3 regions of the Bacillus yunxiaonensis genome follow, and region 3 is predicted to be linked to each of the others. Evidence: riboswitches for the same ligand, from Rfam matches in the RefSeq annotation. Region 3 holds a riboswitch; each other region holds the start of a gene.

Region 1 (3,283 bases), on a different contig from region 3:
TAGCGAGATGCATCAAGCGGTAAGAATGGAGAACCGAAGCATGTTGAGAATGTTACTTGCGGTGAAGTAATACCACGCTCAGTTCCTGCTAGTTTACTAGTAAAACCGCTTAAGAAATGGTACATAGCTTGCTCTTTCGTTAATTTGCTGATTGGAGGCAATACGCCAAATGCATCAGCAGTTAAGAAAATGATTGTATTTGGATGACCTGCAACGCTAGGTAATACGATGTTATCAATTGCATCAATTGGATAAGCTGCACGTGTATTTTCTGTTAAGGCAGTGTCATCATAATTTGCAATGCGTGTATGATCATCAAGCACCACGTTTTCCAAAACAGAGCCGAATTTAATCGCGTCAAAGATTTGTGGTTCTTTCTCGCGAGATAAGTTCACACATTTTGCATAGCAACCGCCTTCAATATTGAATACGCCGTTATCAGACCAACCATGCTCGTCATCACCGATTAATTTGCGGTTCGGATCAGCAGATAATGTTGTTTTACCTGTTCCAGATAAACCGAAGAATAAAGCAACATCGCCTTCTTCACCTACGTTTGCAGAGCAGTGCATAGAAAAAATATCTTGCTCTGGAAGTAAGTAGTTCATGATAGAGAAGATTGATTTTTTCATTTCACCAGCGTATTCTGTACCTCCGATTAACACGATACGCTTTTCAAATGAAACAATAATAAATGTTTCTGAGTTTGTGCCGTCGACTTCTGGATCTGCTTTAAAGTTTGGTGCAGATACAATTGTGAATTGTGCATCATGATTTTTTAATTCTTCCTCAGTCGGACGGATGAATAATTGATGTGCAAATAAGTTATGCCATGCATATTCATTAATAACTTGAAGAGGAAGACGGTAGTTGCGGTCTGCTCCTGCAAATCCTTTGAATACGAATAGCTCTTCTTTTTCTTTTAAGTATTCCAATACTTTTGTATATAATTTATTAAAATGCTCTTCAGAAATCGGTTGGTTTACAGAACCCCAAGCGATTTTATCCGTAACAGATGCTTCGTCTACAATAAATTTATCTTTCGGAGAACGTCCTGTATATTTTCCTGTTGAAACAGAAACAGCGCCAGTAGAAGTTAATTGTCCTTCTTTTCTCATTAATACTTTTTCCGTTAATTGTGGAACGCTCAATTGAACCTGTGCATTGCTTCCGTTTAAAAGTTCATGTAATCCAATTTGGACATTCACAGTACTCATATTTATATACCATCCTTTATTTAATTTATAAATATCTCTCATAATCCCTATGAAGAGTATAACACAATTATATAAATAATGTATACTATTTATTTGTTTTTGTTTGTGTTATTATATTACTTTTTTCCATATATTTCTGCCCTGAAAAACTTATAGGAATATGTGTATATGGATTGACAAATGAAAAGCATTTCTTTAGTATAGTTGAGGACGGATACTCTCTTATCCCGAGCTGGCGGAGGGACAGGCCCGATGAAGCCCGGCAACCTCACTTGTATGTATGATAAGCGCAAGTGAATAGGTGCTTAAACCTGTGCGAGGTGTAATATCTCGAACGATAAGAGCGAAAAGGGCAAAAAGCAGTATGCAAGTAGCGAATACAACCTTTCCTCTATTATAGGAAAGGTTTTTCTTTTGCACTTGTGGGAGAATACATGAATGTCGCAGTTTGTGGCAAATTAAGGATGAGTTCCGTACAATATATACATTTACTGTAGGGAGGTTTACCACATGACAAAAAAACGTCATCTGTTCACATCTGAGTCTGTAACTGAAGGACATCCAGATAAAATTAGTGACCAAATTTCTGATTCAATTTTAGATGCAATCTTAGCAAAAGATGCAAACGCACGTGTAGCTTGTGAAACAACAGTAACAACTGGTTTAGTATTGGTAGCGGGGGAAATTACGACTTCTACTTATGTAGATATTCCCAAAATCGTTCGTGAAACAATTAAAGGAATTGGTTATACTCGTGCAAAATATGGTTTCGATTCAGAAACTTGTGCAGTTTTAACATCTATCGATGAGCAGTCTGCTGACATCGCAATGGGTGTTGACCAAGCGTTAGAAGCACGCGAAGGTCAAATGACTGACGAAGAGATCGAAGCAATCGGTGCAGGCGACCAAGGTTTAATGTTTGGTTTCGCATGTAATGAAACAAAAGAATTAATGCCGCTTCCAATTTCTCTTGCTCATAAATTAGCTCGTCGTTTAACGGAAGTACGTAAAGATGATACATTACCATACTTACGTCCAGACGGTAAAACACAAGTAACAGTTGAGTACGATGAAAACGGTAAACCAGTTCGTGTTGATACAATTGTAATTTCTACACAACATCATCCAGAGATCGCTTGGGAACAAATCGATCGCAACTTAAAAGAATTTGTAATTAAACCAGTTGTACCAGCTGAATTAATCGATGAAGATACAAAATTCTTCATTAACCCAACTGGCCGCTTCGTTATCGGTGGACCACAAGGGGATGCTGGTTTAACAGGTCGTAAAATTATCGTAGATACTTACGGTGGATACGCTCGTCACGGCGGCGGTGCATTCTCTGGTAAGGATGCAACAAAAGTTGACCGCTCTGCAGCATACGCAGCTCGTTACGTTGCGAAAAACATCGTAGCAGCAGGTCTTGCTGACAAAGCAGAAGTACAACTTGCATACGCAATCGGCGTAGCGAAACCAGTATCTATCTCTGTTGATACATTCGGCACTGGAAAAGTATCTGAAGAAGTATTAGTAGAACTAATCCGCAGCAACTTCGATCTTCGCCCAGCTGGTATCATCAAAATGTTAGACTTACGTCGCCCAATTTACAAACAAACAGCAGCATACGGCCACTTCGGACGTACTGATGTAGATCTTACTTGGGAACGTACAGACAAAGCTGAAGCTTTAAAAGAGCAAGCTGGTCTATAATATAGGAAGAAAAAAGCTTTGCGCGTGTGCGCAAAGCTTTTTTTATTTAAATCATATGGTAACGTAGCGTTGTAAACGAGAGTCCTAATACTCCCCAAAATGTTTATGTTTGTATGAATAAGTGTAAGGATTTACCTTGCTATCAAGTAATGTTTCATTATAAGCAAGAACTCCTTTTCTTTCTGTATCTCCAATTTTTTGATAGCGATACGTATAGATAACATGTGATTCATCCTTGTACGTAACATCGACCATATATCCGAACTTAAAGTCGTACCGTACTTCAAGACTTTTTAAATCATCTTTCTGGTCGCCTTGTGAGAATAAATACGCTTCTACTTTATGAGCTATGTGAT
Region 2 (3,283 bases), 390 kb from region 3:
TCACCAATCATTTGAATAATAAATACAATAATAAGCACAAGAATTGTTGCCATGAGAGTGACATCACCATTATTGCGTTGGAATCCCTCTAAATAAGCAAGGGTACCAAGACCGCCTGCTCCAACAACTCCAGCCATCGCTGTATAGCCCACAAGTGCAATTGCCGTTACCGTAATACCTGAAATAAGTGCTGGTAAAGATTCTGGTATCAATACTTTTAAGATAATTGTACTCGTCTTTGCTCCCATCGCTTTCGATGCTTCAATAACACCCTTATCAATTTCACGAAGCGCAATTTCAACCATTCTCGCATAAAACGGTGCTGCTCCAACAATTAATGCTGGCAATGCGGCACTTGCTCCAAGAATCGTATTAAGAAGAAACTTCGTAAATGGAATCAGTAAAATGATTAAAATAATGAACGGGATAGAACGAAAAATATTTACAAACGCGCCAATTACAACATTGACCGGCTTGTTCTCCCATAGATTATCTTTTCCTGTAAGAAACAGTACTAATCCAAGAATAAGACCCAATACAAACGTTGCAAGTGTAGCAATTGCCGTCATGTATAACGTCTCTTGCGTAGCTTCTAACATTTGATCCCAATCTACATTTTGAAACACATTATCCATGTGCAATCACCTCCAGCTCCACTTGCTCTTGTTGAATTGTTGCAACTGCCTCTGCAACTGCATCTTCGTCACCTTTTAAATGAACAATTAAACTTCCATACGCCCCGTTTGTCGTTTGAGCAATATTTCCTTGCAGAATGCTCACTTCAATTCCATCTTTTCTCATTAATTCCTGCAGAACTGGTCTTTCCACCGCTTCGCCAATAAATTGCAGTTTCACGACTTTTCCTTCCGGGTATTTCTCTAGTAAATGTTCAATTGTTTCATCTGCATCTTCAGAATCTGTTATTTGCTTAACGAAGCGCTTTGTAATGTCTTGCTGCGGATTACGAAATACGTCTAAAACGCTGCCGCTTTCAACAATCTTCCCTTTCTCCATAACAGCAACACGATTACAAATTTTTTGAATCACATGCATTTCATGCGTAATGAGTACAATCGTTAAATCGAGGCGTTTATTAATATCGAGAAGCAAATCTAAAATTTGATCTGTTGTTTCTGGATCTAATGCTGATGTTGCTTCATCGCATAATAATACTTTCGGATTATTTGCTAAAGCTCTCGCAATACCAACACGCTGCTTTTGTCCACCACTTAGCTGAGATGGGTACGCATCTTCCCGTCCTTCTAAACCAACAAGACGAATCAATTCATCTACACGCTGTTTTCTTTTCTCTTTTTCCACTCCAGCAATTTCAAGTGGAAAAGCAATATTTTCACGAACAGTTCGTGACCAAAGTAAGTTAAAATGCTGGAAAATCATCCCGATTTCTTGACGAGCTTCTCTAAGTTCTCTTCCTCTAATCGCTGAAATCACACGCTCTCCAACAGTAATTTTTCCAGACGTCGGTTTCTCCAGTTGATTAAACAAGCGAATTAAGGAACTCTTTCCGGCACCGCTATATCCGATAACTCCGAAAATTTCGCCTTTTTCTATTTGTAAATTCGCATTATCAACAGCAGTAACATCACCGTTTTTGGAGCGATATATTTTCTTTACATTTTCTAACACAATCATTGATGTCACCCCTTTTTAGTTAAAAAGCGTAAGCGGCTCGCCGCTATAACTATAAAAATGATTTGTTGTTTGAGCGTCCTCCTACACTGAAACAACAAAAAAACCTTTCTGCTTTAAAATGAGCAGAAAGGTTTATATACATAAATTACTATTATCCTTTCCTCTCATCTCTCAAAGCATTCGCTTTGCAGGAATTGGCACCATTTCAACATAAGTTGACGGTTGCCGGGTTTCATAGGGCACAGTCCCTCCACCTCTCTTGATAAGAGAAAATCAGATGTAAATTTCGTCTGATTTTGTCGTTATGAAGTTTTCATTATTTCATGTTTTGAATTGTATCAACGCATGAAATGGATGTCAACAGAAATTTTCGCAAAGAATAAAATTTCTGAAATTTAAGCACCCACTCGTAGCGGCTTACAAATGTGAAATACAGATTCTAATAATAACATTGTTTTATATGTCCCTCTATATGTAATGGCCTTTCTACGCAATAGTGACTGCAAACGAACTTGTCCAGTAATCAATAACTGCAAGTCATCTTCTTGAAAGCAAACAAGTTCTTCCGTTCCCATTGCAACATTCGTAAGCTCAATTTTCTCTCTTGAAATTTTCAATGAATAACGTTCATCTTGAAAAGTAAAACAAACAGCCCGTTCAAATTGCGGCAGTAGCGGTTCTAAATGACACTGCGTATTGGCATATGTTACAAATGATTGAAGCAGTGAATACAATTTCATCTTCGTCACACTCCTCATATCACGTTCTACATAATACCATTCCATTTCTATAACGAGCTCTCCTGTATCTTTCTCTCGACAAAAGTTGTACGAAAAACAATTTGTTGCTTATATTTCCCAAGAAATATGTCGAGGCGGCAAAATATTTGCCGCCTATTGTAATTCCATATATAAATATTCCACAGATTGAAATGCATATATTTTTTTCACAAGTTGATTTTTCTCAAATATAAGTAAACACGGAACACTTTCAATTTCATACTCCCGCGCAAAATGCGGTGCATAATTTAAATTCAACATCCCGATTTCCAAGTGAGGTAATGCTGCTTCAACAATCGTTAACATTTTTTTAGCAAGTTGACACGTACCGCACATTGGCGTATATACGTATAATACCGTTTTATTTTGATCTCTAACTGCGGCTACAGCTTCATTTCCTGTCCAATCGATCATTCTACCATTCCTTACCGTAAAAATTCTGTATAAACGTCGATGTCAGCTCCCCATAAAACGTTCGCTAAATGATTTGATGGTGCAGTTGCAACCTCACGATACGAACGATCAATATAAATATGCTCAGCATGTGGAAATTCTCGGCGAAACTGTTTGCGTAGCTTCTCTCCTGCATCATCTGCGTCCACAAGCACATACACTTCTTTATCGTACAGCTGATCAATAAGTTCATCCATCTTCGACAAACTAATTGTACCATTTGTACAAACAATTTCCACCGGTTCTCTAATAATCGTTTCAATCTTCTTCTTATCTGATTTACCTTCAACAATAATTACTTTTTCCACATAGACCACTTGGCATCACCCGATCACCATATACTATGATACAACCTTACCTTTAGTATATAGTATATTCGATATTTCAATGTTGTTTCC
Region 3 (3,283 bases):
GCAATCCCTAAAAGAATACCACCTATAATTGCTAATGTTAGTTTATATTCTTGAAAAGGCCGTACTATTTTTTCTAATATATGTTCCACTTTGAAATAAAAATAGCCTACACCAGTGCCTATGCAAATAAGAGGCAGAAAGGCAATCCACTCATGGAGTGCAAAAGATCCTTCTCCAAACTTAACAATAAAAGATCCTCGATTATCGAGTTGACTTAGCAATAAATAAACAGAAAAACCAGCAAAAGTAGTAGCAAGATATACAATAGTCTTTTTCCCTTTAAAAGCTTCAGTGATTTGTGTATCCTCATGTTCGTTTGGAGCTAAATAACCGAATAGCGGTGCATTAAAAATAACACTTAAAGCAGCACTAATCCCAATTTCTGTTAGTTCATGCATTCCTTTTAAAGTAAATGTAAAGCGATCACCAACCCACGTACAAAGGCCACCTATAATCCCAACAAGTGCTGCTTCTGGTCCTAAGCTTGCGCCAAATACTAAAACAATAACAGCTGTTAACGTAGCTTTATGCACAAAATGGTACTCAATTCTGCCTGTTTTCTTATATTCAGCCATGGTCTCTGGCATTAAACGAGGGTATGTACCGAAGTATTTCTGTGACAGGCCGACAAGAATACCACCAATTACTGTTACACAAATTGTGTAATAAGGGGGTAATCCCAATTCTTTAGGTAAATATCCCCAAACAAGCTGAATTCCAGCATTTGTGACAACTAAAAATAACCAGACTACAGCACCAACTATAGCACCTAGGAACATACCGTACATGATGAGTAAATAGTGCATGTTTCTCCTAATAGTCATTCTTTATGCCTCCTTTATGTTACATTCATTATGAAAAAGTAAGAGATTCTAATACGAAAATAGTTGGATAACTAATTCAATATGCATATTATCTTTTTAAGGGAACTACTTATTCAAGATACATTACAAAAATTAGCAATATTATTTTATGAAACTGTAAAACATCTGTAAGTATAATTGCTTTTTTGTATGTGCTTTGATGGTTACTAAAATTAAATGTAACTCTTTAATTTTACATAGTAAGTGAAGTTTTTAAAACGTATTTTTGTCTTTCTTTGGAACATTAATGTTATTTTTATATAGTTTGAATCTTAAGAATAAATAATTAAATTTATTTATACTTTTCGTGAAGATTCAGAAAAATGAATTGACACTAGGAAATATTTGCTATAAAATCAACGGTAATTGCATAAGTCTTATCAAGAATAGGTGGAGGGACCGGGCCCTATGAAACCTTGGCAACAGCCGTAAAGCGGAATTGTGCCAAATCCTGCAGGTATTTCCTGAACGATAAGAAAGGCTACATGTCGAGCGTTTATCTAAACTGCTTCTTTCTTATTTAGGAAAGAAGCAGTTTTTTTATGTTAAAAAAGAAAGGGGATTGAGAAATGAGCAATACAAGGGGAAAAGGAACAATTTGTGTCCAAGGTGGCTATACGCCGAAAAACGGTGAACCGCGTGTTTTACCGCTTTATCAAAGCACGACGTATAAATACGATACATCTGATGATTTAGCAGCTCTCTTTAATTTAGAGGCAGAAGGTTATATTTATACTCGTATTGGTAACCCAACGCTTGCAGCATTTGAGCAGAAACTGACAGAGTTAGAAGGCGGCGTCGGTGCGGTTGCAACTGCATCAGGGCAAGCTGCAATTATGTTAGCGATATTAAATATTTGCGGCAGCGGTGATCACCTTCTTTGCTCATCAACAGTATACGGCGGTACGTTTAACTTATTTGCAGTTAGTCTGCGGAAACTTGGCATTGAGGTTACTTTCTTTAATCCAAACTTAACTGCTGATGAAATTGTTGCCCTTGCAAATGAGAAAACAAAGCTTGTGTATGCAGAATCGCTTGGAAATCCAGCGATGAATGTTCTTAACTTTAAAGAGTTTTCTGATGCGGCAAAAGAGCTTGAGGTGCCATTTATCGTCGACAATACGTTAGCGACGCCGTATTTATGTCATGCTTTTGAACATGGTGCAAACATTGTCGTTCATTCTACAACGAAATATATTGATGGTCATGCAAGCTCACTTGGCGGTATTGTCATTGATGGCGGTAATTTCGATTGGAGTAAATTTCCTGAATTTGTTGAACCAGATCCAAGTTATCATGGTGTGAGTTATGTGGAAAGATTCGGGCAAGCGGCATACATTGTGAAAGCTCGTGTGCAGTTATTAAGAGATTATGGAAATTGTATGAGTCCATTCAATGCGTATGTAAGTAATATTGGCTTAGAAACGTTGCATCTTCGTATGGAGCGTCATAGTCAAAACGCATTAGCTGTTGCACAGTGGTTATCGCAGCATGAACGCGTTGAGTGGGTCAATTATCCAGGACTTAAAGATAATGAAAATTATGCATTAGCACAAAAATATTTACCGAAAGGCGCGAGTGGTGTTTTAACGTTTGGAGTAAAGGGGGGGATTGAATCTGCTAAGCAATTTATTGCAAATGTGAAGCTCGCAGCATTGGTGACGCATGTTGCAGATGCAAGAACTTGTGTGATTCATCCTGCAAGCACAACGCACCGTCAGCTTAGTGAAGAGCAGCAGCGTCTGGCAGGTGTAACGCCTGATTTAATTCGGTTATCTGTTGGTATTGAAGATGCGGCGGATATTATTGCTGATTTAGCAGAAGCCCTTTCTGGAGGAAAACAGTATGCCGATCATCATTGCTAAAGATTTACCCGCTCGTAAAGTATTACAAAATGAAAATATTTTCGTGATGACGAAAGAACGAGCAGAAACACAAGATATCCGTGCTTTGAAGATTGCTATTTTAAATTTGATGCCAACAAAGCAAGAAACTGAAACGCAGTTGCTTCGTTTAATTGGAAATACGCCGCTTCAGCTCGATGTACATTTACTTCATATGGAATCTCATACATCAAGAAATGTGGCACAGGAGCATTTAACAAGTTTCTATAAAACATTTCGAGATATTGAAGGAGAAAAATTTGACGGGTTGATCATTACTGGTGCCCCGGTTGAAACACTTCCTTTTGAAGAGGTAGATTATTGGGAAGAATTGAAGCAAATTATGGACTATTCGAAGGAGTATGTTACATCGACGCTTCACATTTGTTGGGGAGCACAAGCAGGGTTGTATTATCACTACGGTGTTCCAAAATATCCGCTTCAGCAAAAGATGTTTGGTGTGTTTGAGCATGAAGTGCAGCAAGAGAATGTGAAACTGTTACGCGGTTTTGATGAAAGCTTTTTTGCGCCGCATTC

The links. A riboswitch is a leader RNA that binds a small molecule or an ion and turns the genes downstream of it on or off. The one in region 3 is predicted to bind S-adenosylmethionine.
Region 1: another riboswitch for S-adenosylmethionine. It lies ahead of metK (methionine adenosyltransferase); the one in region 3 lies ahead of WAX78_RS09810 (bifunctional O-acetylhomoserine aminocarboxypropyltransferase/cysteine synthase).
Region 2: another riboswitch for S-adenosylmethionine. It lies ahead of WAX78_RS11690 (methionine ABC transporter ATP-binding protein); the one in region 3 lies ahead of WAX78_RS09810 (bifunctional O-acetylhomoserine aminocarboxypropyltransferase/cysteine synthase).

The regions. Positions count from the first base shown of each region.
Region 1 covers NZ_JBAWSV010000010.1:48,909-52,191, reverse strand. Annotated here, with positions in the region: gene pckA (phosphoenolpyruvate carboxykinase (ATP)) at 1-1,217, opposite strand, end outside; SAM riboswitch class I at 1,437-1,561, shown strand; gene metK (methionine adenosyltransferase) at 1,728-2,927, shown strand; gene WAX78_RS21935 (DUF3139 domain-containing protein) at 3,012-3,283, opposite strand, start outside.
Region 2 covers NZ_JBAWSV010000003.1:477,640-480,922, reverse strand. Annotated here, with positions in the region: gene WAX78_RS11695 (methionine ABC transporter permease) at 1-635, opposite strand, end outside; gene WAX78_RS11690 (methionine ABC transporter ATP-binding protein) at 628-1,653, opposite strand; SAM riboswitch class I at 1,815-1,922, opposite strand; gene WAX78_RS11685 (hypothetical protein) at 2,049-2,393, opposite strand; gene WAX78_RS11680 (thioredoxin family protein) at 2,547-2,846, opposite strand; gene WAX78_RS11675 (toprim domain-containing protein) at 2,858-3,202, opposite strand.
Region 3 covers NZ_JBAWSV010000003.1:88,740-92,022, forward strand. Annotated here, with positions in the region: gene WAX78_RS09805 (chloride channel protein) at 1-824, opposite strand, end outside; SAM riboswitch class I at 1,238-1,341, shown strand; gene WAX78_RS09810 (bifunctional O-acetylhomoserine aminocarboxypropyltransferase/cysteine synthase) at 1,433-2,728, shown strand; gene metA (homoserine O-acetyltransferase MetA) at 2,709-3,283, shown strand, end outside.